DNA from 4 places in the Lysinibacillus sp. NPDC093692 genome. Region 1 is predicted to be linked to each of the others. Evidence: riboswitches for the same ligand, from Rfam matches in the RefSeq annotation. Region 1 holds a riboswitch; each other region holds the start of a gene.

Region 1 (7,961 bases):
TTCATCGCGATTAGTAGCTGCTGTAATTCTTGATTAGCTGTCGATACTAAAATCTTTTCGTTCGATTGTTCATCAATGATTGTTTGCAGCTTTTGATGCATGTATTGAATCTCAGCATCTTGTTGTTTCTTTGCCTTCATCTGAAAAATAATAATTCCTACGAGTGAAACAATAATTAGCAATAGACATATAATCATGATGTTTACCCTTCAAATTTGTAGCCGATCCCCCAAAGCGTTTTAATATACTTAGGGTTGGACGGATCGTCTTCAATTTTTTCTCGTAATCTTCTTATATGTACATTAATAATATTTTCATCTCCATAGTAAGAATCATTCCAAATCAATTGATAAATTTGCTGCTTCGTATAAACTCGATTACGATTTGTCACAAATAACGTTAAAATAGCAAATTCCTTTGACGTGAGCTTTACATTTTGTCCATTCTTCTCAACCGAAAAATTAACAAGATCTATCGATAAGTTGTCTATCTCTACTATATCTGCCTTATCCTCTACTTGACTGGAGTATTTTGTAGCTCTTCTAATTGCGGCTTTGACACGTGCAGAAAATTCTAGCATCGAAAACGGCTTAGCGATATAATCATCTGCCCCTAATCCTAATCCTAATGCTTTATCAACATCACTATCCTTCGCTGACATGATGATAATTGGAAGTGATGCTTGCTCTCGTATAATCTTTAAAACTTCTAATCCATTAAGCTTCGGTATCATAATATCCAAGATTACTAAATCAAAGGGATTGTTTAAACAATTTTGTAATGCTTCTTCTCCATTTACTGCAGAGGTGACAAGGAATCCCTCCATCGTTAAATAGCTTTCTACCATTTCACGAATGGCTTCATCATCTTCTACTAGTAAAATGTGCTTTTGCATTTCCATGCACCTCTATTCTAAAATGTAAAATTTCATTTTAACGGCTCCTCATCATAACGATTATCTTAAGATGTGATCCTTTATTAATTGAAGCGGTAATAAACTAGTTTCATACAAATCACCTGTGATAGTAATAACTAGTTCTTCCTTTGGCCAAATAAAAATATATTGCCCCCCAAAGCCTAATGCAAAGAAATATTGATTATCTTCCGAAAAAGCTTTAGTTTCATTCTGTTTATTTACCCACCAATGCATCCCGTAATAACCGATTTTTTCATAAGTCATCAAATTCGGCTTTATCGAATGGTTAATCCAATCCTCTGAAACTATCCTTTTCTCGTTATATACGCCTTTCTTTAAAACTAAGAGCCCTACTTTCATCATATCTTCTGCCTTTAATAAAAGACCATCTGCCCCTTTACTAATTTTCTTCTTATCCTCGTACCACTGATATTCTTGAATACCTAATGGTTGAAATAAATAACGATTGGCAAATTCTTTTGTTTTCATATTCGTAACTTGCTGCAATATAGCAGATAGTATATGGGAGCAACCCGAGTTATAATTCATATGCGCACCCACTGGATGTACCATTGGACGATTCACTATAAATTTTACTATATCAGAATGAAATACCATAGGAGCAAAACAATTCCATTCTCCGAATTCCGGGAAATCTAACCCTTCCGTCATTGTTAAAAGGTGATATATTGTCATATCCAACTTACGTTTGTCATCTTGCCGTTCGAATAGTTCAGGAAAAAAAGAATGGATAGGTATATGAACAGATTCCAAATATTTATGATCTATTGCAATGCCAAATAAAATTGAAAGAATACTCTTTGTACAAGAATTAATTTTATGAAGTTTCTGTTGTTGTTTGTTGTTTTTATAGTATCGAAATATCGTTTTACCGTGACTATTAATCAAAAAAGTATTAATCTTTTCTTTTTTTAATCTGTTTTGTAAAAATGGATAGTCTATCATCTTCCCCCTCCTTTGATTATTTGTCCTCACCTATTAAGATTTACGTGCAGTTATTTCTATTGAATGAAGATAGATGGTATACGTTTCAATAAATTCCATAACCAAAATTTAGTGGTTATTCATTTCTAAAACAGTTTACCATATTAAGGTTGGGTACCAAAAATGGATGGACGGTCTGAAAAACTATAAAAACGTATCAGTGTTCACTATTATGGGGATGCAGTTTTTGAGGCTTAAAGGATTTTACTTTTCACTGACAGTTTTTTCTCTGACAAGATTATATGTTTGAGCTTGCAAATTCATTTTTCAACTAAAAAAACTGCCCTGCAAGCCATTTTCTACGGCTCACAGGACAGTTTATTATTTATTAATCTACTTTTAAATCACATTGCTCAAGCGGAAGCATTTTTGTTTTATGCTTAATTTTATAGCCAAGCCATAACAGTAAGAACAGTGGAATACCGATATACGAGACAAGGACTCCGTACCAATCTACTGAACCACCCATAAAGGCATTGTAGTTTTGTCCAATAACAACAATCATACAAACCGTAAAGGCAAATAGCGGACCGAATGGGAATAATTTTGCTTTATACGGCAACAATTTCGGATCTAATCCCTGTACATCGAACGCTCGACGGAAACGGTAATGGCTAAATGCAATTCCTAGCCAAGCAATGAAGCCAGACATCCCAGAGGCATTTAGAAGCCACATGTAGACCACACCATCACCAAAGAATGAAGCTAAAAATGCTAGGGAGCCGACAGCTAAAGTCGCCAGTAATGCGTAAATCGGAATTCCTCGACGGCTTAGTTTAGCGAAAAATTTAGGTGCATGTCCATCTACCGCTAATTGCCAAAGCATACGAGAAGATGCGTACAGCCCTGAATTCCCTGCTGACAGCATTGCCGTTAGAATGATAGCATTCATCAATGATGCAGCAAAGGCAATTCCTAAACGATCGAACACCAGTGTAAATGGTGAAACAGCGATATCTTCAGATAGCAAACGTGCATCTGTAAACGGAATCAACAGACCAATTGCACCGATCGCTAAAATATAGAATAAAAGAATTCGCCAGAAAACGGACTTAACAGCTTTCGGAATATTTTTACCAGGATCATCTGTTTCACCTGCTGTTATTCCAAGTAATTCTGTTCCTTGGAACGAGAATCCCGCAGCTAAGAAAATACCAAATGTAGCAAGGAAACCACCGTGGAATGGTCCATCACTAATAAAGAAATTCGTAAAGCCTACCGGAGCGTTTCCTCCTAAAATACCAAATATCATTAAGAAACTGATGATAATAAAAATGATTACAGTTACAACCTTTATCATGGCAAACCAATATTCACTTTCACCATAGCTTTTTACCGATAATAGATTGAACGATAATACAACAGCAATAAATAAAACAGTCCAAAGTGCTGATGAGCTATCTGGGAACCAATATTTCATAATCAATGATACAGCAGAAATTTCTGCCGCAATTGTAATTGCCCAGTTGTACCAATAGTTCCAACCAAGTGCAAAGCCTAGAGCTGGATCCACAAATTTTGTAGCATACGTACTAAATGAGCCCGATGATGGCATATAGGCTGCCATTTCACCTAAGCTCGTCATTAAAAAGTAAACCATGATACCGATTAATGCATAAGCAAGAAGTGCACCGCCAGGACCTGCTTGTGCAATGGCACCACCACTAGCTAAAAACAATCCTGTACCGATTGTACCGCCTAATGAAATCATTGTAATGTGACGGCTTTTTAATTCTTTTTTCAACTTTGGCGCTTTATGGCCGAGCTGATTGACTTTAATTTCACTCACAATTTAACTTCCTTCCTTTTAAGAGGCGAAAAAAATGCCATCACATGAACGGCAGTGATGGCTAAGTAAATCCTCTGTTCTTTCAAAATGATAGCTCAACACGTTGTCCAAACGTGACAGTTCTGTTCCTTTCGGAGACAGCCCCAGCATGAGGTTTTCAAGTCCCCTCACACTTCGGCAGTATTTCCTTTCAACTAATATCTTAAATGCTTGTCATTTCCATTAGCATACTCTTAAATACCGCGACCTCTACCTCAATATAAACATGAGGCATATTATTAAATTTATGATGAATATTATTCTAACATATGACATATGGCATTTCAATAACTCAAGTAACATTCTATATTTTGTGAATTTTCAACTATTTTTATTATTGTGATAAAGTGGTATAGTGGTTCAATCATAATTGTTCTAACAGGGGGGATTTATTTGACTACTCATGAACATACCGATACTTATCCTAGCAGGAAAATTAACTGGAAAGGTACAACATTATTACTAGTGATCGGCGTAATTTGTATTGCCTCGACATTACGGATGCCGCTAACAGTTGTTGGACCTATTATTTCCTTTATCCGAGAAGACCTCGGCATATCCTATGCATTAGCGGGCTTTCTAACAACAATCCCATTGCTAGCATTTGCAATTATCTCACCTTTCGTACCAATTGTCGCACGTAAAATCGGGCTAGAACTAACATTATTTTTATCGACTATTCTTTTGGCATTAGGGATTGTACTGCGCTCCCTCGGTACAACTAGTTTTCTCGTATTTGGCACTGCGCTAATTGGTATAGCCATTTCATTCGGTAACGTACTTATTCCAGGATTACTTAAATTGAAGTTTCCTTATCACGTAGGTTTACTTATGGCCTTTTTCACAATGTCGATGAATTTGACAGCTGGGCTCGGCGCTGGCATTAGCTATCCTGTTGCCCATTCATCAATTGGCTGGCAAGGTGCACTGGCAGTCGCACTTGTTCTCGTGGTGTTAACCATTTTAATTTGGATTCCACAGTTGAAATTTAATAAGCCGGAGCCTAATGTTAAAACTACGAAAGAACGTACACCTTTATGGAAATCACCTGTAACTTGGGCAGTAGCGGGAGCTATGGGATTTCAGTCGTTATTATTCTATACAACCGCTGCTTGGATTCCTGAAATATATATAGCACAAGGATTAGCTGCAGATCGTGCAGGATGGATGTTTTCCATCATGCAATTTTCACAAGTACCAATGGCCTTAGCTGTGCCTATTATCGCTAGTAAAATGACATCTCAGCGACCTCTCGTATTCATGTTTACGGCATTTTACTTAATTGGTTTTATCGGACTAGTAATGGAATGGACAAACCTCGCTATACTTTGGATGGTACTACTAGGCTTAGCCGGAGGAGCTTCATTCTCATTAGCGATGATGTTCTTTACATTACGTACCCGTACCGCTTTTGAGGCAGCTGATTTATCAGGTTTTGCACAATCATTGGGGTATTTATTAGCTGCAATCGGTCCAATCTTATTCGGTTATTTACATGATATATTCGGTGGCTGGGATATTACTGGTTGGTTATTTGTTGTCGTAGCATTCATACTCTTCTTATGTTCATTTAGAGCTTCTAAAAATGAATATGTAAATTAAAAAAGGTAGCGCATGATCTTATTTCAGCGGGTGTTTGGACACCCGCTGAAATAAGTTAACGTGAGCTGCCTTTCTCTATTAATAAGGTGGTTTCTGATAAAAATAGTTCGGTGTATTGTAAACATTAACATAAGGCTTGTGATAAATATGAGTTGTAGCTGGCGAAAGAGGTGGAATCAACCATGTCCAATTGCCTGTAACCTCACGATTTGCTGCTGCTTCTGCTTCCTCAAACAATTTAAATTGTTGTGCAGCTGTATGATGATCTACAATGCTCACCCCATCTTCTTTAAAAGAATGTAGAACGGCCATATTCAGCTCAACTAATGCTCGGTCACGCCATAGAGATGCCTGTTTAGCTGTATCAAGGTTAAAAATTTCTGCTATAGCGGGTAGCATATTATAGCGCTCATGATCTGCTAAATTACGTGCCCCGATTTCTGTACCCATATACCAACCATTGAATGGAGCTGTCTCAAAGTCGATACCTGCCATTTGGAAGCGCATGCTCGAAATAATCGGCACTGCATACCATTTCAATCCTAGCTTTTCTACTTGAGAAGATTCTGGATGGCGAATCGGTACCTCTAGCACATATTCGTCAGGGATTATAAACACTTGTGGCTCTCTATCATCCACCTGTACGACAAGCGGTAGCACATCAAATGCTGTTCTCTCACCTTGCCAGCCAAGTGATTCACATACTTTCGTAAACGCAACGGAATGCGGATCACCAACGATTCCATATTCCGTTTCATAGCCTGCATAGCGGATTAGCTGATGATTCCATATACGAACTCGTCCTGGTGCAAAAATCGTTATTGTCGGACGAATTTTCCCATCATTTGTTGCGTATTGAATATGTTTAAGCAAAGCGTTGAAGATATCCTCTTCATGTGAAAGATCACGGGCATCAACAACATGTAGCGATTGCCAAAACAATCGACCAATACACTTATTACTATTACGCCACGCCACTCGTGCACCAAAGATTAGTTCTTCCGTTGTCGGTATATATTCTCCAGCTGTTTTAATATATTGTAATTTATTTTCTAGCCATATTTTTGACTCGTTTTGCTCTACTTGATAAAGTTCTAAAAATCGTTGTACTTCATGTAAATTCATATCGAACTCCTCCATCTACCCTCATATTAGAGGAATGGAACTATTATCACCACGAAAAAATCTGCAAAAAAACATACATATTTTATATATGAAATACTTTGTTCAATATTTCTTATCATTTTTGGGATTAGGGAAGAGATAGACATCTTCGCTTCAAGTGCTATTATGAGAATTTCGGGGGGATTATACCTTTTTGTATGTAGAAATTGGTTATACAAGAGATATCTTCAGTTGCAAAACCGATTTTGTTTATCATGATTAAGCCCTTCGCAATACTTAGGAATAGACGTTATTACACGGCCATTAGAAATAAAACTTCCTTAACACAAAGGGTGATCCTTTTTAGCTTTTAATTGGCATAAAAAAAAGCATGTTACACGAATGTGCAACATGCTTGATGACCCCTACGGGATTCGAACCCGTGTTACCGCCGTGAAAGGGCGGTGTCTTAACCACTTGACCAAGGGGCCGTGGCTCCGAAGGCAGGACTCGAACCTGCGACAACCTGATTAACAGTCAGGTGCTACTACCAACTGAGCTACTTCGGAATAATGGTGGGCCTAAATGGACTCGAACCATCGACCTCACGCTTATCAGGCGTGCGCTCTAACCAGCTGAGCTATAGGCCCATTATTTTGGAGCGGGTGATGAGAATCGAACTCACGACATCAGCTTGGAAGGCTGAGGTTTTACCATTAAACTACACCCGCAGATGGTGGGTCAGGACGGAATCGAACCGCCGACACTTAGAGCTTCAATCTAATGCTCTACCAACTGAGCTACTGACCCGGAAAAAATATGGAGGAGGTAGAGGGATTCGAACCCCCGCGCGGTGTTACCCGCCTGTCGGTTTTCAAGACCGATCCCTTCAGCCAGACTTGGGTATACCTCCGTAATATATAAATGGTGGAGCCTAGCGGGATCGAACCGCTGACCTCCTGCGTGCAAGGCAGGCGCTCTCCCAGCTGAGCTAAGGCCCCATGTTAGGAAAGATGGTCGGAATGACAGGATTCGAACCTACGACCCCTTGGTCCCAAACCAAGTGCTCTACCAAGCTGAGCTACATTCCGATACTATTAGGCTTTATTTGGCGCGCCCGACAGGAGTCGAACCCATAACCTTCTGATCCGTAGTCAGACGCTCTATCCAATTGAGCTACGGGCGCATTTATAAAAACTGATGAGCCATGAAGGACTCGAACCTTCGACCCTCTGATTAAAAGTCAGATGCTCTACCAACTGAGCTAATGGCTCCTATTAAAAAATGAATGGCTGGGGTACTAGGATTCGAACCTAGGCATGACGGAATCAAAATCCGTTGCCTTACCGCTTGGCTATACCCCAATTATTAAAATGGGGCGACTGATGGGAATCGAACCCACGAATGCCGGAACCACAATCCGGTGCGTTAACCACTTCGCCACAATCGCCACTATATATAATCACAGCAGTGTTTGATAACGAGTACCTAGAAACCTGGCAGGGG
Region 2 (7,961 bases), on a different contig from region 1:
GGAAAAAGTGGAGGAGCGCTTACTTTTGCTTCGGGCTCTCCAGCGCTTGTCGGATGTAAACGAGCGCTATAGCGCATTTGTTGATTTTAGGAGGTAAGGAAATGGAAAACGACAATCAGAAATTAAAAAGAACGATGACCTCACGGCATATTACGATGATGGCTTTAGGTGGTGCCATTGGTGCAGGGTTATTTAAAGGAAGTAGTGCAGCTATTGATATGGCAGGGCCATCAGTACTTATTGCGTACTTAATTGGTGGGATTATCCTGCTGTTTGTTATGCAAGGTTTAGCAGAAATGGCAGTCCGTAATAGCGAAGCCAGAACATTTAGAGATCTAGTGCAAGCTGTTTTAGGAAAGTTTCCAGCTTATTTCCTAGATTGGATCTATTGGAAAATGTGGGTGTTGAATATTGCTGCAGAATCTATAGTTGCGGCCATTTTTATTCAATATTGGTTGCCAGATTACCCGATTTGGATACTTGCATTATCTGTTTCGGTGTTAGTTACAGCCGTAAACTTGTTATCAGTGAAAGTCTTTGCTGAAACTGAATATTGGCTGGCGTTAATTAAAATTACCGTTATTGTGGTGTTCATTATAGCGGGATTAATTTTATTGCTTGTTACTTTTGGTAATCATACAGCTGTTGGCTTTTCTAATTTAACGGAACATGGTGGTTTCTTCCCGAACGGATCAATGGGATTGATTTCTGCAATGCTTGTAGTTATTTACTCTTATGGTGGTACTGAAATTATTGGTATTACACTAGCTGAAACGAAAAATCCTGAAAAAGTAGTGCCAAAAGCTGTTCGCAGTACATTAGTACGTATTGTAACTTTTTATTTAGTTCCTTTCTTTATTATCGTTAGCTTGATTCCTTGGAATGAAGTAAATGGGGTGCCGGAAAGTCCGTTTGTGATGGTCTTTAAAATGGTTGGGATTCCTGGTGCTGACCATATTATGAACGCTGTAGTTATACTCGCAATTATTTCGTCAATGAACTCGGGGCTTTATGGTTCATCGCGAGTTCTGTATACACAAGCTGTAGACGGGCGTGTTCCTAAAATCTTTGCATATTTATCAAAAAGAAAAGTTCCGGTATATGCCATATTAATGTGTACCTTCGCTTTATATGTAGCTGTAATATTTTCTTTATTTGCGGGAAGCAGAACTTTTGATTTCCTAATGGGTTCACTTGGATATACCGTGTTATTTATTTGGCTAATTATTGCGATTGCACATCTGAAATCGCGTAAAAAACAGCCAGAAAAAACAAGTACCTATGCAGTAAAATTGTTCCCTTACACAACTTGGATAGCTATTATTGCGTTAAGTGCGATTCTAATTGGTATTATTTTTACAACATCTATTATCATAACAGGTATTACTTTAGCTATTTATCTCTTTATTACGTTAACCTATGTCTTTAAAGGTCGTTTTCAAGAAAATTAGGCTACACTAAAAATGAACTTAATGTCTTATTCGACCTAAATTTTCATAAATTAAGCATACTAGGCAGATTGTTCGCTCAAGAGAATTTATCCATGCTATACTACAAACATAGTAAGTTTAAGGAGGATTTCAAATGGCAATTGTACATGCAACAGATGCAACTTTCCAAGATGATATTAAAGAAGGGTTAGTACTAGTAGACTTTTGGGCTGCTTGGTGCGGACCTTGTAAAATGATTGGACCAGTTCTTGAAGAAATGGATGCTGCAGGTAGTGCGGCTAAAATTGTAAAAGTAGATGTAGATAACAACCAAGGTACTGCAGCGCAATACCAAATTATGTCTATCCCATCTTTATTACTTTTCAAAGACGGTGAATTAGTAGACAAAACTGTTGGTTTCCAACCAAAAGAAGCGTTAGAAGCATTTATCGCAAAACACGCTTAATCTATTAGAAAAAAAGAGTCGAGCCATCAATAGATGTGCTTGGCTTTTTTTCGTTATATAATAAAGGGAGAGCTATGGATAGGCAATGTGGTGTGCAAAGCTCTATAAAAAGGAACGAAAGCTAGTTTTAACAAAAAGGGGGGCAGGTAGGCGATGAATGATTTAATTAAACGAAAGCTTGAAATTTTACCAGATCAGCCTGGCTGCTATTTGATGAAAGATCGACAAGGTACTATTATTTATGTCGGGAAAGCAAAAGTGCTGAAAAATCGAGTACGCTCGTATTTTACTGGTACGCATGAAGGGAAAACACAGAGACTTGTAAGCGAAATAGAAGATTTTGAGTACATTGTGACATCCTCCAATATCGAGGCATTAATTTTAGAACTTAATCTTATAAAACTACATGACCCGAAATACAATGTTATGTTGACGGATGATAAAACGTATCCGTATTTAAAAATTACAAATGAAAAACATCCACGACTTATTACAACACGAAAAGTGAAAAAGGATAAGGCAAAGTATTTTGGTCCCTATCCAAATGCGTATGCAGCAAGTGAGACGAAAAAGCTGCTAGATCGTTTATATCCTCTTCGAAAATGTGTACAACTTCCTTCAAAGGTTTGTTTATATTATCACATGGGGCAATGTCTAGCTCCTTGTGTGAAAGAGATTGATGTTGACACTTACAACGATATGATTGAAGATATGACAAAATTTTTAAATGGTGGGGTTGAAGAAGTAAAAAAAGAGCTAGAGGTAAAGATGCTAGCGGCCGCAGAAAATTTAGAGTTTGAACGTGCAAAGGAATTTCGCGATCAAATTGCACATATTGATACAGTCATGCAAAAGCAAAAAATTGTATCAAGTGATACAACTAACCGCGATGTATTTGGTTATGCAGTCGAGAAGGGCTGGATGTGTGTGCAAGTTTTCTTTGTCCGTCAAGGAAAGCTCATTGAGCGAGATGTCTCGATATTTCCGATTTATCAAGAGGCAGAAGAGGAATTTTTAACGTTCGTTGGGCGCTTTTATGACAAGCTAGAGCATATCAAGCCTAAAGAAATTTTTATCCCACAATCTATTGATGCGGATATTTTAACGGAATTATTAGAAGTGAAGGTACTAACACCAAAACGTGGGCAAAAAAAAGAGCTTGTTGATTTAGCGATTAAAAATGCTGAAATTGCTGTTGCAGCGAAGTTCCAGCTTATTGAACGTCAGGAAGAACGAACAATAGGAGCATGTGAGGCGCTCGGTGAAGCTATGGGCATTTCTGTGCCTTTACGGATCGAATCTTTCGATAATAGTCATATGCATGGAACAGATGCTGTATCTGCAATGGTTGTATTTATCGATGGTAAACCTGCAAAGAAGGAGTATCGAAAATACAAAACACGTACAGCTGCTAAGCACGATGATTACGGGGCAATGCAGGAAGTGATCCGTCGTCGCTATACACGAGTATTAAAGGAAGGTCTACCTTTACCAGATTTAGTACTAATTGATGGCGGGAAGGGGCAAATGGAAGTCGCGCGGGAAGTATTAGAGGATGAGCTCGACCTTGTCATTCCAATTGCCGGATTAGCAAAAGATGACAAGCATAATACGTCTCAGCTTCTATTTGGTGATCCACCTGAAGTAATTGCATTAAAGCGCACAAGTGATGGCTTCTATTTACTGCAACGAATTCAAGACGAAGTACACCGCTTTGCTATTACTTTCTTACGACAGCAGCACGAGAAGCATGCTATACAATCTGTCCTCGATCAAATAGAGGGAGTTGGTCCAAAGCGAAAACAGCAATTACTTAAGCATTTTGGCTCTGTCAAAAAAATTCGTGAGGCAAGTGTGCAAGCATTACAGGAAGCGGGGATGCCAGCAAGTCTAGCTAGTAATATCCACACTTATTTTCATTCAGAAGAAAACACTACATCCGAAGGGTAAGTGAGATGAATGTAGATGGAATTCCTTTTCGGTGGGTGTCCAAACGCCTGTACCTGTCACTACGCTTTCGGTACCAAAGACATTTGCTGAATGAAAATAGAGCCTCCGGTGGATCTCACGGAATCGGAAAAGAGTTCACAGGGGATGTTAGCCTAAAACCATCGCATCCGTGCGATAACGGTTAACTGACCTTCATCGGTAAAAACGCCACGTCCTGTGGCATTACCGAAATGACCGACAACCTGTCGGCCCTCGTGTTGTTGCTGTCGCTACGCTTTCGCACAGACAAAAACATGTTGCTGTCGCTACGCTTTCGCACAGACAAAAACATGTTGCTGTCGCTACGCTTTCGCACAAAAAACATCTGCAGGCCTAAGCACAAAGCCGATTTCAGACGCATTGTTTATCTGTAGCGGAAGCAAAGTCGTAGCTACAATTACGCCAAGGCGAAATTGATTTTATACAAGAGACATTGTCAAAGGATTAGACGTATGCTAAGGTTTGTATATAACATAGCTATTCAATATAGCAATGTCATACACAGCATCTTAGTTTTCAAGTAGTTTCTACTTATTAAATTGGAAATTTCTTCGCTAAGATTCAATTAAATACAATCACTTTTTAGTGATGATAGAGGTGCAAGGTTCAAGAGTAGTACATACGAGGACGAACAAGTCCAGTGAAAATGTATGAAAGGGGAACTTGCCGAAGTGGAGCATCGTTGTTTCCGATGTTGTGCTGGTTTTACATTTAAGAGATGTAAGACTGTCGATTCTAAACGTTTCGGAGAGCTATCACACATGCGCAAGTTACTTTTATTGTACATGTTATAGGCAGCTTTCACGTTATGTGAGAGCTGCCTTTTTAGATTCCTCGAAACAACATTTTTTCAAGGCTGTTACTCTTACCTAAGAGTTGAAGGGTGTTATTTGCTTTTGCGATGTTTTTTGTGAAAAGCTGCAAAATTATAGCTACTTTATAATCAGCGAAATGATTAAATACGAAGGAGAATGAAGATGGAGAGAATTGTGATGAAATTTGGTGGTGCTGCATTAGCATCATCTGAACACATTCAAGATGTTGCAAAAAAGGTGATTGCACAAAAGGAAAGTGGTTTTGATATTGTCGTTGTCACTACAGGAATGAGAGGGACGTCTAAAGAATTAGCAAAGATGGCTTGTAATCTATCAGACAATGCGTCTAAACGTGAACTAGACGTACTATTGTCAACAAGCTCACAACTATTATGTGCATTAGTGGCAATTGCTTTGCAGGAAGAAGGTTATGATGCAGTGTCATTAACAGGCTGGCAGGCAGGTATTCAAACCGATGAGGTGTATGGTAATGCACGAATTGATGGGCTAGAAGCTAGTCGAATAGAAGAGTATTTTACTCAGGGAAAAATCGTCGTCGTTGCAGGGGGACAGGGAATCAATAATTCACGGAATATTACGACGCTTGGTAAAGGTGGTGCGGAGACGACGGCTTTAGCTATTGCTGCAGCTTTAGAGGCGGAGCGCGTAGATATTTATACGAATGTGGATGGAGTTTATACAGCTGATCCAAGTCAGGTTGCTGGGGCACAAAAGTTAAAAGAAATTTCCTATGATGAAATGCTAGAGCTATCAAACTTAGGATCACAAATTTTACACCCACGGGCTGTAGAAATAGCAAAGAAGTTTCAAATCCCAGTTACCATTCGGTCAAGCGAAAAAGATACAGAAGGTACTTTATTGAAGGAGGAAGTTGAAATGGAGAAAAATTTAATTGTCCGTGGTGTTGCCTATGAGTCAGACGTTATTCGCCTCACGGTAGGGTATGATGCTTATTCTAAAGCTTCGTTAGCAGATATATTCACAATACTTGCAGAAAATCGCATAAACGTTGATATAATCGTACAAGCAATAATTGATGGCTTAAAGCTGACTGTATCATTTACTATTTTAAAAGAGGAGTTCGCTGATGCATTACGTGTCCTAGAAGATAGTAAAGTATCACTAGGGTTTAGTTTTGCTGATTTTGAAATCGGTTTAGCGAAAGTTTCTATTATTGGTTCAGGAATGGCATCTAATCCGGGGGTGGCTGCCCGTATGTTTGATCGTTTACGCCGTGAAGATATCCCTGTAAAAATGGTAAGTACTTCTGAAATAAAAGTGTCTGTCGTTGTTCCTCAGGACGAAATGATTCGTGCAGCAAATGCATTACATGACGAATTTAACCTCTTTCAGCAAATGTCTCCGAAAGCGTAGCGACAGGTACAGAAATCTCCTTTAAGTCACTTTTTAGAGGGTATCCAAACATTTGCTGAAATAAAGGAACTCAGTCTAAGAACGCCACGTCCTGTGGCATTACCGAAATGACCGACATCGTGTCGGCCCTCGTGTTGCTGACGCTACGTTAGCACTGCGCTTCCGCACAAAAAACATCTGCTGGCCTAAGCTCAAAACCGATTCCGGACGCAATTATTCCGAGGCATAATTGATTTTAGAACAAGCGCTTTACATATAATATTGAATAGGATGTGTCATTAAATGGCACATCTTTTTTTGTTTACATTAATTTCATACTTTATCTAATTTTATTATTATATAATAAAATGTGACATGTTTTTCCAAGGGGAAGGTGGGAGTTAATATGGTGTTATTCGGTTTGTTTCAAAAGCCAGTGGATGAAAGCGTTGAGCAACACAACGATTTAGAAATACAAATATTAAAAAAGCGAATTCTGGAATTAGAACTTGAGCAGGACAGTATTGATGTGAAAAATGCGATTTTAGACTTTGTACTTGCACATATGAAGTTAATAAATTTTCAAACGGCTTTAAAGGTTCAAAATGTCTCAGCAAGTGTAGGGGATATTTCAGCAATGAGTGAAGAAATGTCGTCAAATACAGAAGAGATACTTGCAGTTGAGCAAAATGTTAATGCAAACATTCAAGAAATCAAACAACATTCAATACTCCTTGTAGAGGAAATGGAATCGTCCATTACAAAAGGTGAACTGGTTCAGGAGTTGCTGTCTAAAGGAGCTCATTCAACAGAGCAGTTGTATAATGAAATAACTAAAATGGATGAAATCGGAAAAGGTGTAACTGGGATTGCTGATCAAACACAACTACTATCCTTAAATGCCTCTATAGAAGCTGCACGTGCTGGTGAGCATGGAAAAGGATTTAATGTTGTTGCGATGGAGGTAGGGAAGTTAGCTAACAGCTCGAAAGGTTCATTGCAAGAAATGACGAAGATTCGATCAGTCATTGATAAGAAATTACATAATACAATAACAAATATCAAAGAAGTCGAACATTATTTAACGGACTTTTTAAGTATCATGAAGAACAATATTACTAATTTGACTGTAACAAGTAAAAATATTGAAGAAACAGCACATGGCATTGATCAAATAACAGTCGCATCAGAAGGAAATGTAATAGCTGTAGGACGTTTAGCAGAAACAACGACGGAATTATCTCATACTAGTGATTTCTCGGATATAATACAAAATCAAGTATCTGAAATGCTAAAAGTTATCGCCCCTACAATCCGTAAGCCCAAAGAGCAAACGGTAGTTAGCCAATTGGCAGCAAGGTTAATGGATCATGCAAGCTTTTTAAGAAATGCTATACAAAAGGCTGGCCATAAAGAAATTATAAAAACGCATCATGAATGTAAGTTTGGGGAATGGTATTATGGCCATTTTGAAGAATATCGGAATTTACCAGAATATCTTCATATAGAACAACCTCATGAATTAGTACATATAGCTGCACAAAAATTAGTGAATGAACTGTCAATCAAAAACTTAGAGGAAATGATTCAATACTCACTAAATATTTTAGAAGCGTTTATTTCGTTAATAGATGTACTTTTAAAAGAAAGACATGCCCTGTTATAAATATTAAAAGGATTGTCATCCATAAATTTGGAATGACAATCCTTTTCGTTTTATTCTGAAGGAACGGTGTTCATGATTCGTTCCTTGACGTCCCATTTAACTGTAAATGTAACGTTCTGTTGCTTTTCACGTTTTTCATCATAGCATTCGGTTAAGTAACCTTTTGCTTGCTGGATTTGTTCAGCTATAAATCCTGCCTCGAGTCTAAAGCTACGAAGACC
Region 3 (7,961 bases), on a different contig from region 1:
CTGTATACAATTGACTTCACCGGTCTTGCAGCATCAGGAGTAGTTTCCGATTATGTTGGACCAATTATCGTGAAAACGACTAAACCAGAAATTACTGGTTCAGTAGCTAAAGGTGTCGCTACAGGACAAGTAACAGATAAGTATATCGACTACAATGAAGAGTTATATTTATACGATTTAGATTACAATTTAAATGACAAATTAAAAGCTTCCTATGTTTCGACGGTAAATGGCAAAGTACAAGCGCCAGTTGCCTTTGAATTAAATCAAGACGGTAGCTTCACATTCCCAGTAACAGCAGAAACAAATGCTGTATCAGTAATAATTAAAGACGCTGCCGGGAATGTTGGTGAAGCAAAGATATATGAAAAAGAAGTAGTAGAACCAGTAGTAGAGCTTTCTGTAAATCCAACTAAGCTAGACCTAACAGCTGGAGAAACTGCACAACTTACGGTAACAGAAACGTCAACGCCTGCAGAAGGTGCTGCAACAGAGGAAGACGTAACTTCAAAAGCTACTTATGTTGTTGGAGATGAAAACGTTGCAACAATAGTAAATGGATTAGTAACTGCAGTAGGTGAGGGCACGACTACAATTACTATTTCATACGGTGATAATGAAGTTACTTTAAATGTTACAGTTAAAGCACCTGTTATAGAACAACCAATAGTAACACTAGAAATTGATCAAGCTCAGGTTGAAACTAGAATAGGTAAAGAAGTTCCAGTTAAGATTACTGAAGTAACTACTTTTGATGGTAAAACAACAGAAAAAGATGTTACAAAGCTTGCAACCTACGAAGTAACGAATGATAAAATAGCTACTGTAAAAGAGGGGGCCGTAAAAGGAAAAGGTCAAGGTAATACGACGATTACGGTAACGTATGGTGAGCACACACTAACATTTGATGTGTTGGTTGTAAAGCCAGGGAATGACAACGGAAACGGTAATGGAAACGGAAACGGAAACGGTAATGGAAATGGAAATGGAAACGGAAATGGTAATAAAAATAATAATGAAGTTACCGAGGAAGAGTTATAATTAATTTAAGTTCAAGCAAAAAGAGAAATTGCACAGCGCAATTTCTCTTTTTAGTATTGCTTGGTTAGTTCGTCTTAGGTAAATTGAAATCAGTCCTGTTATTTTGATTAACAAAGTTAATAAGCAACTCTTCACCTGTAAGCTCTGTTAATATACATTTAATCAAGTGCATATAGTGATTCCCGGTCTCTAGCAACGAATTTGGCACCGTGATCGATACAGTTGAGATTGTTTTACTTCCTATAAGTAATTAAATAACCTCATGAGATTTCTCTTTTTAAAAATAAGTATGTAAATGTTTAAAAAGATTAAAAATTCGCAATAAATATAGGATTTAATAATGTAACAATATTACGATCATGTATATTTCCGCTTACTTTAACCTTTAATGATTCTGCTTTATTTAAATTAATTTCGACAGGTATAACAGAATCAGATGGTGATAAGGAGAATGCTTTTACAATACTACCATCTGAATTCATCATAGGTGAGGATCACGACATGAAGTTATCCTAACAGATACATAGGGACTCTTTAAAATTTTACGTCAATAATCGACAATTGATTGGTCTCGTTGCAAAACTTTGTAAATTAATAGTGAATATTGTTACTACCTTGTGAATATAATAGCCACATGCAGTTTAAGCTTTTAATTAATTTATTAAGGAATTAGGATGAAACAAAGGAGTGTAAAATTGTCGATTTCAAATCCTCAATACGCATTTTTAGAGGTTGATTTTCATAATCCTAATTTAACTAAAGTAGAACTAAAGGTTGAGAATATTTCCGAAGGAGTACGGGAAAATAATGAACTCGTAGGAAATACAAAAATAGCATCGAAAATAATACCACCTAATGTATATATAAAATTAAACTGGATAATAGGATTGCTCTTATTGATACCAATAGATATTTATTGTATTACGGCTTTAGTGGTATCTGAATTCTTATCAAAATAAAAAGTTAAAACTACCATTGTCTTAGGTTATTCTTAAGATCGAATGCGAAAGCGAAACAGTGTGTCATGAAGGAAAAAAGTAAGTGGTAATCAGCCCGGAATTATTTCCGTTTTTTTTGTACTTTAAGAAATCGAAAGAGATGGATCTAGGTGATGTTTACACAATAAGAAAAGCCCCAATACACACCTATTTCTAAGGTGAATATTGGGATTTTGTTTATCACTATTAACGTTTATTTTCATTTTGAATATTACTGAAATCTACTTCTTCAGCGAACTCTTCTCTGTTTTCATTTTTACGTTCTCTGTTAGCATTTTGATTTTGATTCTGCTGTTTTTTGTTGTCTTGAGTTTTATTATTTTTATGTTTATTATTACCCATGTCATCTCACCTCCACCATTAGTGTGAGAGAAAGATGATTTTTTATCCGCATAACTTACAATTAATTAGTGAAATATTTGTGATGAAACAAAAGGTATGGATATAGTAACATTTTCACCTCCACTTTCTGAGAACGCAGCCGGTAATGTTAAATCACTTGTTAGTGGTTACTTGTCTCATCTTAGAAAGTTTAATTCTTAGATTCTGATGGAACTGCAGATCCATCTGCTCAAGCAGAAAAAGACTACTAATCGTGTATATACTCGTAAGAAGAAAATGGAAGTTGATGTTCCTTATCCATCGATCGAGCGGGTTGAGTTTTATCTTGTAAAGTGGGACGGCCTTAAGATCTACCAAAGAAATGATAAAAGAACTAATTTCCAGTAATGGATTCTTTTGTTGTGCAAAGGATTGAAGATATTTTCGAAGAGATTATATAATGAAGCATGTGTTAAAATTTTTATGGAGGTGGACTATGAAGACGGAAATGATTATGACCGTAGTTTTAATTTTAGGAATGGTAATCTTAATAGACAAAATATACGGAAAAATTAATATAGAAAATTATTCTCCTATTTGGGAGTATTTTTCTAAAGCAATTCTCTATGGGTTTATTGCTAGCGTTACACTATTCTATGGAAAGGAATCGCTAAGAGATGTTAATCCACTAGAATGGGCCATCATTGCAGTTTCAGCAATAGAAGGAACAGGAAACTATATTAATTATGTAAAAGAATCAAAAAGAAGAAAAGAAGAAAAGAAGAAAAGAAGAAAAAAGAAAGACTTGAGTTAATCAAACTTAGATACATAATGGAAAATAATTCTTCAACTTAATAGAGTTGCTTATCAAAAAGGGATTGCCTATTAGCGAAGGTGGTTGTGCTGCTGCTGCGACCTTTTATTACTGTTTTATATCATGATATTTTTAGTAGCGTAGAAGTAAATGTATATGCTCAATAAAACGGAATATAATTTTAGAGGTGCCTTACTTATAGCTGGTAATATAAGTAGGGCATTTTTGTGTATTAATAGACTACTTAATTAGAAGCTTGTTTTTCTGAGAAGTTTTTTACTATGTGTTAGATGATTTTTTTCTATAGGACAAAAATTTTTTAAAAAAATTGCGTGGGGGGTAAACCTCCCTCTTCGAACAATTGTTTACGGCGTTAGTCGGAATCCACTATGATTTGGGTAATGCTAAATATGGTAGCCCAAAATATTCCTAAAGGGGTGGATGCCGTGCAAACTCGGCAAAATAATCAAAATTATCGCTGGGGTAATTTATGAATTATATTGTGAATCGTGAGCGTTAATAAGGGAACGGTTTATAGGTAATGAAAAATCAAGAGGTGAATAATTAAATGCTTATACAATTGTTGATGTATTGTGGTATTTATTGTAAATAGTTATTATTTAAACTGTTTTGATTGTCATTTTTTTGTGGTTGTGCGCGATAAATCTTATAAAATATAGTAGATTTTAAAGTTGACATATAAAAAACGCAATAATATAATTATTTAAAATAATCAAATAATTCACACTTTTCTGATAGTTAGGTAGAGGCGCGGCAGTTAACAGTACCTAATGGAGTCCGAGAAGATGAAGAAGTTAGATAGAAGGAAGTGTCGCCGAAGTATGTGATGAGTTCTCGCCATCATATACTGGGGCTGTAGCGAATAGTTGCAGGACTGTCTTCGTAAACATACGTGTTTATGAAGTTGTGCTATCTCTGTTTAGACAAACAGTGGGAATTTTAAATGGTCGATTCATTTTAAGTTTCTAGAAATGAGTAGGTCATTTTTGTGTTAGACAGATTCTTTTACACAAAGAGTCTATATTTTATTTGTCTATACATTTTGGAATCAGAGGTATTTTGGAGGGGATTTTATGGATAATACATCAACATTATATTATGAATTTTTACCGACTGACGGTCAAAAAATAAACGTGAACCCTTATAAAACAGCATTACTAATAGTAGACATGCAACATCAGTTTATTAGCCGAGACGGATTAGACGCGCAGGTTGCAAGAGAAAAGGGCATGTTTGATCAGTGGGAATACTTTTTTGATCGTATCGACAATTTAACGATCCCGAACAATAAAAAGCTTTTAGATTTTTTCCGTACTAATAAATTAGAAGTAACATTTGGTCGCATTGCTTGCCATCATAAAGATGGACGAGATCGTTCTCCTGTACAACGCCGGACAGGGTGGAACAATATTTTATTGCCAATCGGTGACCCAGGAGCGGAGATGGTGGATGAATTAAAGCCTCTTGATGACGAAATTGTTGTAAATAAAACGACAGATAGCGTATTAAGTGGTACGAATTATGAATTTTTACTGCGTAATATGGGCATTGAAACAGTAGTTTGTACAGGTGTTGTAACAGATCAATGTGTTGCTTCAACAGTTCGAAGTTTAGCTGACGCAGGATTTGAAGTTATTTTAGTGGAAGATGCATGTGCAGCTGCAACGCAACAGCTTCATGATGCTGAAATTATGATTATGAATCAAATTTATTGCCAAGTGATGAGTACAGATGAAGTAATTGATTTAGTAACGGAAGAACTATCAAAACGCGAACCAATGAATCTGTGAGAGGAAATGGACTATGAGTCAAACACCAAATGATCATACACCACAGTTAAAGCGTGTTTTAACATTAAAAGATTTAGTCATTTATGGTATTGCTTTTATGACACCGATTGCGCCAGCTTATATTTATGGCTTTGCAGCAGAGTCTACAAGTGGAATGTTGCCATTAGCCTACTTGATTGCGATGGTTGCAATGATGTTTTCTGCATATAGTTACGGTCGAATGGCTGCTGTTTTTCCAAATGGAGGGTCGACTTATACATATACCCAACGTGCTATCAATCCGCATTTAGGTTTTTTTGCAGGTTGGGCAATGTTTATGGATTATGTCTTAGTGCCACTCATTGTATTCATGGTAGGTGCTTCATATGCGAATGCATTAATACCATCTGTTCCGTATTGGGTATGGGTGTTATTAATTGCAGGTATTATAACTACTGTCAATATTCTAGGTATTGGCATCGCAGCAAAAACAAATCAAACCCTCGTTATGTTTATGGGAATTGTAGTCGTTATTTTTGTGATTTTTTGTGTAAAGACAATTGTCGGTGCGGAAAGTGATACGTCGCTCTTTACTGTTGCACCGTTTTTCAACGATGAAAAATTCGTTATGTCTGCAATTATTTCTGGTGCAACAATGGCCTGCTTCTCGTTTTTAGGGTTCGATTCGATTACAACACTTTCAGAAGAGGCAGTCAATCCAAAAGAGGATATTTGGAAGGCAGCTATTTTAGCTTGTTTAATCGGAGGACTTATTTTTATTGTGCAAGCATATGTAGCTCAGCTTGTATGGCCTGATGTTACAAACTTTAGTTCAGCTGATACGGCTTTATTTGATGTAGCGGAAAAAGCAGGTGGTGCAGTTCTTGCAACTCTTTATACGGTTGCGATTATTGTATCAACAGTGACAGCTGGTTTAACAGGACAAGCAAGTGCATCTCGTTTAATGTTTAGTATGGGGCGTGATGAGGTACTTTCGAAAAAGTTTTTCACACATTTACATCCAAAATATCAAACACCGGTATACAATATTTTATTGATGTGTGTGATTAGTGTTTTAGGAGCGCTGTTTTTATCAGCAAATTTTATAGCAGAATTAATGAACTTTGGAGGTCTGACAGGATTTATGTTTGTCAATTTGTCAGTGATCGTGTATTACTTCTTCCGTAAAAAAGAAATGAAAATAATTCGATACTTATTAATTCCAGGGCTAGGATTTGGTATTTGTTTCTACTTATTTATTAATTTATCACCGATGACATTGAAGGTAGGCTTTATCTGGCTTGCAATCGGTTTTATCTATGCTTTCATTACGACGAAAGGCTTCAAAAAGAAACCACCAACATTTACGGATTTATAAAATACCGAAAGAGCTTAGAGTAAATTTCTAAGATAAGTCAGTTATCTAGTATTGGTAATTTTTATCGATGTTAGGTACCTGATTTATTTTTATACAGGAATATCTTATACGAAAGTAAAATACTCGCAGTATAAAATATCTTTACTTACGGGTATACCCTTAACAATCCCCCACATCCTTCCTCGATGAGCTGTGTTTAGAGGAGCAACTCCACAATTCATAAGCCAGTTTGCTGCATTATCTCTCTGAGCTTTTGTTAGGTACTCCACAGCATTCAGATAGACGATCAACAAGGCCGTATGTTGTAAGGGGAGAACAAAAAAATCACCCATGTCTTGAAGAGTGATTTTTGAAAATCTATTAAAGGTATAGGTTCATAACAAACTGCTCGCCAATACGTCCCATTCTTCTTTCACCGTTATCGACAAAGCCAGCTTTTAAATACAAATTTTGAGCCGGAGTATTTTTATGATTAACGACTAAAACGACTTCATTACAATCTTTAAATTTTCTTTTAATAAATTCAGGCAGTGCAAGCATCCCTTTTTTTGCATACCCATTTCCTTGCTGTTTATGGTCAATAGATAATGCAGTAAGCAGCATAGCTTTTGGATTAGTAGAGTACTCTTTCACTCTATCAGTTGCGTGCAGGACAAAAAATCCTACAGGAACATGGTCACTCAAAATAACAATCGGATATTGACCAACCATTTCTATAGAAATCTCTTTTGGAAGGGCAGTAAATTGACTTTGTTCTTCCGTAAGGTCAAAGTCATTCAAACTATCCACATACTCTTCAGAGAAATGTACTAATTCGAGGGTGTTCGTTTTTTGCATAAAATTGCCTCCTTTTTTTATTATTCTAATACCAGAACGAATGTTCGTCAAGAGACTTGGTTTATAAACGCTTTAATTTGATGGTGAAATATAGGAAGCAATACACATATATATTTAAGGGAATGACAAACAAATTGGGGGAATGAACAATGGTTTTACTTACATATAAAGTAGAGAAAAACGAGCTAATAATGTTAAAAGAAGTTTATCAATCGGTAGGATGGAGGAACATGACGAAAACATAATAAGGAAAGTTTTTAATGCAAGTACACATCAAGTTTTCGCAGTAAAAGATCATCAAATTATAGGGTTTGCGAGAGCTCTTTCAGACGGTGTCTTTAATGCTGCTATTTATGATGTTGTAGTACATAAAGATTATCAGGAAAGAGGGATTGCCAGAACTCTTTTAGAGGACATTATTCAGCAATTAGAGGATGTTTCTTGTATTCAGTTAATTGCAACAACAGGAAATGAACCTTTTTACGAAAAGGTTGGCTTTAAAAAGTTGAAAACTGGTATGGCCATTTACAAAAATCCGCAACTAGCCGAGGAGTACTTGGAAAGTAATAATCCTTGATGAGGAAAATGTTTTTAGTAAGTCTATATTCATTACAAAAAAAGCTGTAGCGTACGGCACCGCTACAGCTTAATATTGTCTTGCTTAGGTTAGTCAGTAAATGAATTATATCATACAATACGAAAAACTAAAAATAACAACAGCTATTTATTACATATGAATTATTTAATGAAATTGTCCTTGAATCTCTAGTAGCGTCACCTTT
Region 4 (7,961 bases), on a different contig from region 1:
TAGTTCCTGAAATTCAAATTTCACTTGCTGTTTCCGAGAAGGAAGTATTGTTAAAAGTGGAAGATAATGGGATTGGAATAGCGAAAGAAAATATTCCATTCATTTTTGATCGCTTTTATCGGGTCGACGAGGCAAGGAATCGTCAAATCGGAGGAACAGGCTTAGGGCTTAGTATTACAAAAATGTTACTTGAAAAATACAATGGCTCTGTAGAAGTCAAGAGTGAGAAAAATGTTGGAACCGTTTTCTTCATGAAATTCCCTTTGAAAAATTGAGAAAAATACACGCTTTATTTCATTATTCTATCCTTTGGGAAAAAAATTGCTTAATTTGCTAAAAAGAGTTGTATTTTTTGTGAAGAGTAGTAAGATTGAGATGGAAAAAACGTTCTTTAAATAATGGATGAGAAGTCAAACATCCTTTAAAAGAACGGAAAATTATTATATAATTAATTGTAATTTAATTAATGGAACTGCCGAAAGGCAAAATTTGGAGGTCATTTTTCATGTCGAACAACGTTACAACTGTAAGTTCTCCATGGTCAGCTTTTTCTGGTCCTAACCTAGGATATGTGATGGAGCAATACGACTTATTCTTACAGTCTCCTGAAGAAGTAGAACCGGAGTTAGTATTATTATTCCAACAATTTGGTGCACCAGTAGTAGTAGAAGGTGAAGTAGCTGTAGCTAGTAATGCAGCAGCTCCTGCTGGCGATTACAAGAAAGTGTTAGCAGCTGTGAAATTAGCAGATGCAATCCGTACAAACGGTCATTTAGCGGCAGATATTTATCCTTTGAAAAACCGTGAACTACAAACAGCTCAAATTGAAGAAAGCGCGTTCAACTTAAGCGCTGCAGATTTAGCTGAAATTCCTGCAGCTGTCTTCTTCAAAGATGTGCCAGCAAACGTGAAAAATGGTAAGGATGCAATCGATTACTTAAAATCTGTTTATACAGATAAAGTAGCATTTGAATATAATCACGTAGTAGCAACTGAAGAACGTGATTGGATTCAAGCACAAATTGAAACAGCTTCATTTAAACAAGCATTAGCTTCTGATGAGAAAAAAGCTTTATTAGACCGTTTAACTCGTGTTGAAAACTTCGAGAAGTTTATTCATAAAACTTTTGTAGGTCAAAAGCGTTTCTCTGGTGAAGGTTTAGATACTCAAATCGTCCTATTCGATGAAATTTTGAAAACAGCTGAAACAAATAGCGTTAAAAATGTACGTATTGGTATGGCCCACCGTGGTCGTTTAAATGTGTTAACACACATTTTAAATAAACCATATGACATGATGTTCTCTGATTTCGCACATGTTTCTAATGAATTATTTATGCCAGAAGATGGTCGCCTTGAAATTACTAAAGGCTGGACTGGTGATGTAAAATACCACATGGGTGCTTCTTACAACCGCGAATCTGGTATGAATGTTAAACTTGCTTACAACCCTTCTCACTTAGAAGTAGGAAATCCTGTTGTTTTAGGTACTGCACGTGCTGCACAAGATGACACTTCTAAACCAGGGCAAGCTATTCATAACCGCACAAAAGGATTAGGAATTCTTGTGCATGGTGATGCTGCGTTCCCAGGTCAAGGGATCGTAACAGAAGTATTAAACTTTGCAAAAACTGAAGGGTTCACTACTGGTGGTACAATCCACATCATTGCTAACAACATGATTGGATTTACAACTGAACTACAAGACTCTCGCTCATCTGTATATTCTTCTGACCCTGCAAAAGGTTATGAAGTACCAGTTGTGCATGTAAATGCAGATAGCCCTGAATCTGTAGTTTTAGTTGGTCGTTTCGCAGCTAGCTACCGTCAAAAATTCGGTAAAGATATTATCGTTGACCTTCTTGGTTACCGTCGTCATGGTCATAATGAAACGGATGACCCAACTGTAACAAACCCTGAAACGTATAAATTAGTTTCTAAACATGAACCTGTCCGTTCTTTATACGGTGCTCAATTAGCAGCTGAAGGTGTAGTTTCTGCTGATGAAGTAGCAGCTTTAGATAAAGCTATTTATGCAGAAATGCAAGCAGCTTATGATCATGTAAGAGAAATGGCAGATAAAGATGAACATAAACATTTAGAAATGCCAGAAGAATTAAAAGTAGAATTCCCACAAATTGATACAGCAGTTGGTGCGGAACGTTTAGAAAAAATAAATGAAGAGCTTTTAGTGTTTGAAGAAAACTTTGAACCACAGAAAAAGCTTGGCAAAATTTTAGAAAAACGCCGTGATGCATTTGCTTCTGCAAAAATCGACTGGGGTCATGCAGAAACTTTAGCTTATGCAACAATTATTCAAGATGGCACACCAGTACGATTTACAGGTCAAGATGCACAACGTGGTACGTTCTCTCAACGTCACCTAGTGTTACATGACAAAAACAATGGTAATTTATTCACGCCACTTCACCATATTTCAGGTGCAAATGCATCATTTTCAGTACACAACTCTCCACTTACAGAAGCTGGGGTAGTAGGCTTTGAATATGGTTACAATATAGAAAACGACCATGTATTATCAGTATGGGAAGCTCAATTTGGTGACTTTGCTAACATGGCACAAGTTATGTTCGATAACTATATTTCAGGTGCACGTGCTAAATGGGGTCAAAAATCTGGTTTAGTAATTCTTTTACCACATGGTTATGAAGGTCAAGGTCCAGAACACTCTTCAAGCCGTATGGAACGTTACTTACAAATGTCAGCTGAAAATAACTGGTTCGTAGCAAACTGTTCAAACGCAGGTAACTACTACCACTTATTACGTCGTCAAGCAGCATTATTAGGTACTGAAGGCGTTCGTCCACTTGTGGTTGTATCACCTAAGTACTTACTTCGTCACCCATTAGCTGCAGCAAATGCTGATCAATTAGCAAATGGTTCATTCCAAGAAGTAATTGAACAACCAGGCCTAGGTTCAAAACCAGAAGCTGTAGAGCGCATTGTTTTAGGTTCAGGTAAAGTCATGATCGACATCGCAGACCGTATTAAAGACGGTGAAGGCTTCGATCACCTACACATTACTCGTGTAGAACAACTTTACCCATTCCCAAAAGAGCAAGTTGCTGGTATTATTGCTAAGTATCCTAATGTAAAAGAAATTGTTTGGGTACAAGAAGAGCCTAAAAACCAAGGTTCTTGGAATTATGCATTAGAAACATTACACGACCTTTCAGAAGGTAAAAAGCTACGTTATGTAGGCCGTCCTGCAATGAGCTCAACTTCTGAAGGTGATGCAGATTCTCATAAAGCAGCTCAAGCCGCACTTGTAGAAGAAGCAGTTGCTGAGCCTGTAAAGGTTAAATAATCATATATTAAATATTTTTGAGAGCCGGGCTACTTGCTTAGGCAGTAGCCCATTGATGTGCACCAATGCACGTTAATTAAAGGAGGAAATGAAAGTGGCTGAAATTAAAGTCCCTGAATTAGCAGAATCGATTACAGAAGGTAGTATCGCACAGTGGGTAAAAAAAGTGGGCGATCGCGTTGAAAAGGGTGAATTCATCGTTGAACTTGAAACAGATAAAGTAAACGCTGAAATCATCTCTGAAGAAGCAGGAGTTTTAACTCAAATTTTAGCTGAAGAAGGCGATACTGTACTTGTAGGTCAAGTAATCGCAGTTGTAGAAGCTGGCGAAGGTGCAGCACCTGCTCCAGTTGCAGCAGCTCCAGTTGAGGCAGCTCCAGCTCCAGCAGCACCTGCTCCAGTTGCAGCAGCTCCAGTTGTAGTAGAAACTTCTGGTGAGCGTGTAATCGCGTCTCCAGCAGCACGTAAACTTGCTCGTGAAAAAGGTATTGACCTTGCTGCTGTATCTCCAGTAGATCCACAAGGCCGTGTACGTGTACAAGACGTTGCAGCTCATGGTACAGCTCCAGTAGCAGCACCACAAGCAGCTCCAGCAGCACCTAAAGCAGTAGCAGCTGTTGATGAATCACGTGTGACAATTGAAAAAATGAGCCGTCGTCGCCAAACAATTGCAAAACGCTTACTTGAAGTAAAACAATCTACAGCAATGTTAACAACATTTAACGAAGTAGATATGACAAACGTTATGGCTTTACGTTCTCGTAAAAAAGACCAATTCTTCGAGTCAACTGGCTCTAAACTTGGTTTCATGTCATTCTTCACAAAAGCTGTAGTTGCAGCACTTAAAAAATACCCATATGTGAATGCACAAATCTCTGGCGATGAAATTCACTTAAACAACTTCTTTGATATCGGTGTAGCTGTATCAACAGAAGAAGGTTTAGTAGTACCAGTAGTACGTGACGCTGACCGCAAAAACTTTGCTGAAATTGAAGATTCAATTGCAGACCTAGCTAAAAAAGCACGCGACAAAAAATTAGGTTTAGCAGATCTTTCAGGTGGCTCATTCACAATTACAAATGGTGGTGTATTCGGTTCATTAATGTCTACACCTATCATGAATGGTACACAAGCTGGTATCCTTGGTATGCACTCAATCAAAAAACGTCCAGTTGAAGTGAATGGTGAAGTAGAAATTCGCCCAATGATGTACTTAGCACTTTCTTATGACCACCGTATTATCGATGGTAAAGATTCTGTAGGCTTCCTTAAAACTGTTAAAGAACTACTTGAAAACCCAGAAGATTTATTATTAAATTCTTAATTCCTGAGTTTCTTAAAACCTTGCGAACATCGTTTCGCAAGGTTTTTTTGCTTTTTATGAAGCATTTGTGGGAGGGAAGGATAAAAGAGCCAAAGTGACGGATAAAGCAAGCGAAGCGACCGAAAGAAGAGCTGAGATCGTTTGTGAAAGTTTCACAGTAAAAATGCGTATAGTGCAAATGGTGTTATCTTTACAGTTCAACAATTTCTTTTGAATTACTATAAAATAATTTAAATATTAATTATTTGCTTGATTTCTGAAAAATCAGTTCTTTGTCGCGTGTGTTACAAGCGTATCCACGTATATAAGTTGGTTGGAGTACGTACAATGGAGCATGGGCGATTTTACGGACTTTCTCGACAAAACATTCGAATAAATCATTTTCGACTTTGCAAAAGTATATATATGTCTTTAAAAGGCTAAAAAACCCTAATATTGTAATTAATCAGAAAAGTAATAAAATTGTCTTGACGAAAATATTGTTTTTATAGTAGTATCTTAATATCAATTAAATATACAAACCTCACATTTATCCTATTGTGAGGTAGAGGCGCGGTATTTATTAGTTCATTGTTGAGTATAAGCAAGCGAAGACGCAATGGAGAAGGAACTATCGCCGAAGTATAAAAGGAGCTCGTACTTTTATGCTGGGTCTGCAGTGAATAAGTGCAGGACTGTCCTAGTGAATTATTTTCCAGGTTTACTAGGTTGTGCTATCTCGGAATGATGGAATTTTAGTGAGGATTTGGGCAACTGTTAAAAAAGTAAGACCTAAGTTCAGTACTTAGGTCTTTTTTGGTACAGTTGTCTTATTTTTTTACAGAAAAGGGGAATGTTACATGAAAAGAAAATGGTTAGTATTAATGTTGACCGTAATGACAGCAATCTTGCTAGCAGCTTGTGGTGCTAGTGACAAGAAGGAGACGACATCGTCTAGTAATGGCAGTGCAAGTACTGATAAGAAAGAAGAAAGCGGCCAATTCCGAATCGGGATGGAGGCGGGCTATGCTCCGTTTAACTGGACGCAGCAAAGTGATGCAAATGGCGCGGTAAAAATTGCCGATAATGCAGAATATGCAGGCGGTTATGATGTACAAATGGCGAAAAAAATAGCTGAAGGCTTAGGAAAAGAATTAGTCATCGTAAAATTGGAATGGGATGGCTTAGTACCAGCTCTACAATCAAATAAAATAGATGCAATCATAGCAGGTATGTCACCTACTGCAGAGCGCAAGCAGACAATCGACTTCACTGACAATTACTATACATCTGATTTTGTAATGGTTGTTAAAAAAGGTAGTAAATATGAAAATGCAACATCTATTCAAGATTTCTCAGGTGCAAAAATTACTTCACAATTAAATACATCTAACTACACTGTTATTGATCAAATCAAAGGTGTAAAAAAACAAACAGCAATGGATAGCTTCCCAGCAATGCGTGTAGCAGTAGAAGCTGGAAAAATTGACGGCTATGTAGCAGAACGTCCAGAAGGTATTTCCGCTGCTGCTACAAATGATAAATTCACATATGTAAAGTTTGAAAAAGGCTTTGATACAGATGTTTCTAATACATCTATTGCAGTTGGTTTACGTAAAGGTGATGCTGAGCTTGAAAAAATCAATGAAATCTTAAAAGGTATTTCAGAAGATGATCGTCAAAAAATTATGGAAGAAGCAATCCACCACCAACCAGCAGCACAATAACAAGAATGCACGGGCTAACTATTAGCCCGTGCATTCCATAACATCTCATTTAATAACAATCACAAAAAAATAATAATGTCTTAGCTAATAGTTTCATAAAATTAAAGAAACAGAAGCCCAATGAAAGTGGTTGATAGCTAAGAGACAACAGTAACGAAAAAGCAACACGACGTTGTTAGGAGGTACATCATGAGTCTTGATTGGATTATTTCTATTGTTGAGAACAACTGGCAAATGTTTTTACGAGGTGCTTATTATACATTACTTATTTCAATTAGTAGTACAATTATTGGTGCACTTATCGGATTTTTCATCGGAATTATGCATACCATAAAGGTTCGCAAAAAAGGTGTAAATTTCTATAGCTTAAAGCTCATTAATTTTTTACTAACATGCTATGTCGAATTCTTCCGTGGTACACCAATGATTGTACAAGCAATGGTTGTATTTTACGGATTAGATATAGCATTTGGCATTGATATGCACTTTATTACGGCAGGTATTTTAGTTGTTTCACTAAATACAGGTGCTTATATGGCAGAAATCGTACGAGGTGGAATTGTTTCCATTGATCAAGGGCAGTACGAGGCTGCATCGGCTATTGGCATGAATCATGTTCAAATCATGCTACATGTTGTATTACCACAAGTTGCCCGAAATATATTGCCGGCAACAGGTAACCAATTAATTATGAACATTAAAGATACAGCAGTTTTAAACGTTATTGGGGTTACAGAATTATTTTTCCAAACAAAGTCGATTGCGGGTAATAACTTCCGCTATTTCGAATCCTTCTTTATAGCATGTATCCTATATTTCGTCATGACATTCACAGCATCAAGAATTTTACTGTATATTGAAAAGCGACTGGATGGACCAGATGCCTACAAAAAACAACAGAAAGAAGCAGTATAGGGGGATGAGCAAATGACAGTTATTAAAATAGAGCATTTAAGTAAATCATTTGGTCGTAACCAAGTGTTGAAGGATGTAAATTTTCAAGTAGAAAAGGGTGAGGTTGTCTGCTTAATCGGTTCTTCTGGATCTGGTAAATCAACACTACTACGCTGCATTAATTTACTGGAAACACCAAGTGGCGGTCAAATTTTTTATAAAGATGAAAACATTTTAGACGATAAACATAATATCCAAGAGTACCGAACACATTTAGGCATGGTATTCCAGCAATTTAACTTATTCAATAATCATAATGTGCTAAAAAATTGCACAGTTGGTCAAATGAAAGTATTAAAGCGTTCGAAGGCAGAAGCGGATGAAGTGGCACTAAAATATTTACAAATTGTTGGTATGGATCAATACGTCAATGCGAAGCCTCGGCAACTATCTGGCGGTCAAAAACAGCGTGTAGCGATTGCACGAGCATTGTCAATGAGCCCAGATGTAATGCTGTTTGATGAACCGACGTCAGCTCTCGATCCAGAAATGGTTGGAGAAGTATTAAAGGTAATGCGTCAGTTAGCGGATTCTGGAAATACGATGTTAATCGTTACACATGAAATGGAATTTGCTAAAGAAGTAGCCGATCGTGTAGTCTTTATGGATAAAGGTGTTATTGTAGAGGATGGCCCTCCAACTCAGGTTT

What was found. A riboswitch is a leader RNA that binds a small molecule or an ion and turns the genes downstream of it on or off. The one in region 1 is predicted to bind lysine.
Region 2: it holds a riboswitch for lysine, as region 1 does, so the genes downstream of both, ACQKN4_RS07185 (aspartate kinase) here and ACQKN4_RS18750 (amino acid permease) in region 1, are expected to answer to the same signal.
Region 3: it holds a riboswitch for lysine, as region 1 does, so the genes downstream of both, ACQKN4_RS03635 (cysteine hydrolase family protein) here and ACQKN4_RS18750 (amino acid permease) in region 1, are expected to answer to the same signal.
Region 4: it holds a riboswitch for lysine, as region 1 does, so the genes downstream of both, ACQKN4_RS15115 (transporter substrate-binding domain-containing protein) here and ACQKN4_RS18750 (amino acid permease) in region 1, are expected to answer to the same signal.

The regions. Positions count from the first base shown of each region.
Region 1 covers NZ_JBNNUW010000020.1:337-8,297, reverse strand. The annotation lists gene ACQKN4_RS18765 (sensor histidine kinase) at 1-197, opposite strand, end outside; gene ACQKN4_RS18760 (response regulator transcription factor) at 203-895, opposite strand; gene ACQKN4_RS18755 (serine hydrolase domain-containing protein) at 956-1,882, opposite strand; gene ACQKN4_RS18750 (amino acid permease) at 2,250-3,710, opposite strand; lysine riboswitch at 3,794-3,970, opposite strand; gene ACQKN4_RS18745 (CynX/NimT family MFS transporter) at 4,143-5,351, shown strand; gene ACQKN4_RS18740 (nitric oxide synthase oxygenase) at 5,430-6,476, opposite strand; tRNA gene ACQKN4_RS18735 (tRNA-Glu) at 6,875-6,946, opposite strand; tRNA gene ACQKN4_RS18730 (tRNA-Asn) at 6,948-7,024, opposite strand; tRNA gene ACQKN4_RS18725 (tRNA-Ile) at 7,029-7,105, opposite strand; tRNA gene ACQKN4_RS18720 (tRNA-Gly) at 7,113-7,186, opposite strand; tRNA gene ACQKN4_RS18715 (tRNA-Phe) at 7,190-7,265, opposite strand; tRNA gene ACQKN4_RS18710 (tRNA-Ser) at 7,276-7,368, opposite strand; tRNA gene ACQKN4_RS18705 (tRNA-Ala) at 7,381-7,456, opposite strand; tRNA gene ACQKN4_RS18700 (tRNA-Pro) at 7,470-7,546, opposite strand; tRNA gene ACQKN4_RS18695 (tRNA-Arg) at 7,565-7,641, opposite strand; tRNA gene ACQKN4_RS18690 (tRNA-Lys) at 7,657-7,729, opposite strand; tRNA gene ACQKN4_RS18685 (tRNA-Gln) at 7,745-7,819, opposite strand; tRNA gene ACQKN4_RS18680 (tRNA-His) at 7,830-7,905, opposite strand; tRNA gene ACQKN4_RS18675 (tRNA-Trp) at 7,953-7,961, opposite strand, start outside.
Region 2 covers NZ_JBNNUW010000005.1:18,808-26,768, reverse strand. The annotation lists gene ACQKN4_RS07200 (amino acid permease) at 102-1,451, shown strand; gene trxA (thioredoxin) at 1,585-1,896, shown strand; gene uvrC (excinuclease ABC subunit UvrC) at 2,050-3,846, shown strand; lysine riboswitch at 4,470-4,648, shown strand; gene ACQKN4_RS07185 (aspartate kinase) at 4,863-6,095, shown strand; gene ACQKN4_RS07180 (methyl-accepting chemotaxis protein) at 6,481-7,740, shown strand; gene ACQKN4_RS07175 (YslB family protein) at 7,791-7,961, opposite strand, start outside.
Region 3 covers NZ_JBNNUW010000002.1:174,722-182,682, forward strand. The annotation lists gene ACQKN4_RS03615 (S8 family serine peptidase) at 1-1,041, shown strand, start outside; gene ACQKN4_RS03620 (hypothetical protein) at 1,737-2,000, shown strand; gene ACQKN4_RS03625 (hypothetical protein) at 2,226-2,381, opposite strand; gene ACQKN4_RS03630 (hypothetical protein) at 2,857-3,174, shown strand; lysine riboswitch at 3,931-4,115, shown strand; gene ACQKN4_RS03635 (cysteine hydrolase family protein) at 4,269-4,985, shown strand; gene ACQKN4_RS03640 (APC family permease) at 4,999-6,342, shown strand; gene ACQKN4_RS03645 (GNAT family N-acetyltransferase) at 6,703-7,179, opposite strand; partial or broken gene ACQKN4_RS03650 (GNAT family N-acetyltransferase) at 7,329-7,756, shown strand.
Region 4 covers NZ_JBNNUW010000013.1:86,778-94,738, reverse strand. The annotation lists gene ACQKN4_RS15130 (ATP-binding protein) at 1-275, shown strand, start outside; gene ACQKN4_RS15125 (2-oxoglutarate dehydrogenase E1 component) at 506-3,328, shown strand; gene odhB (2-oxoglutarate dehydrogenase complex dihydrolipoyllysine-residue succinyltransferase) at 3,423-4,652, shown strand; lysine riboswitch at 5,190-5,376, shown strand; gene ACQKN4_RS15115 (transporter substrate-binding domain-containing protein) at 5,492-6,358, shown strand; gene ACQKN4_RS15110 (amino acid ABC transporter permease) at 6,548-7,273, shown strand; gene ACQKN4_RS15105 (amino acid ABC transporter ATP-binding protein) at 7,286-7,961, shown strand, end outside.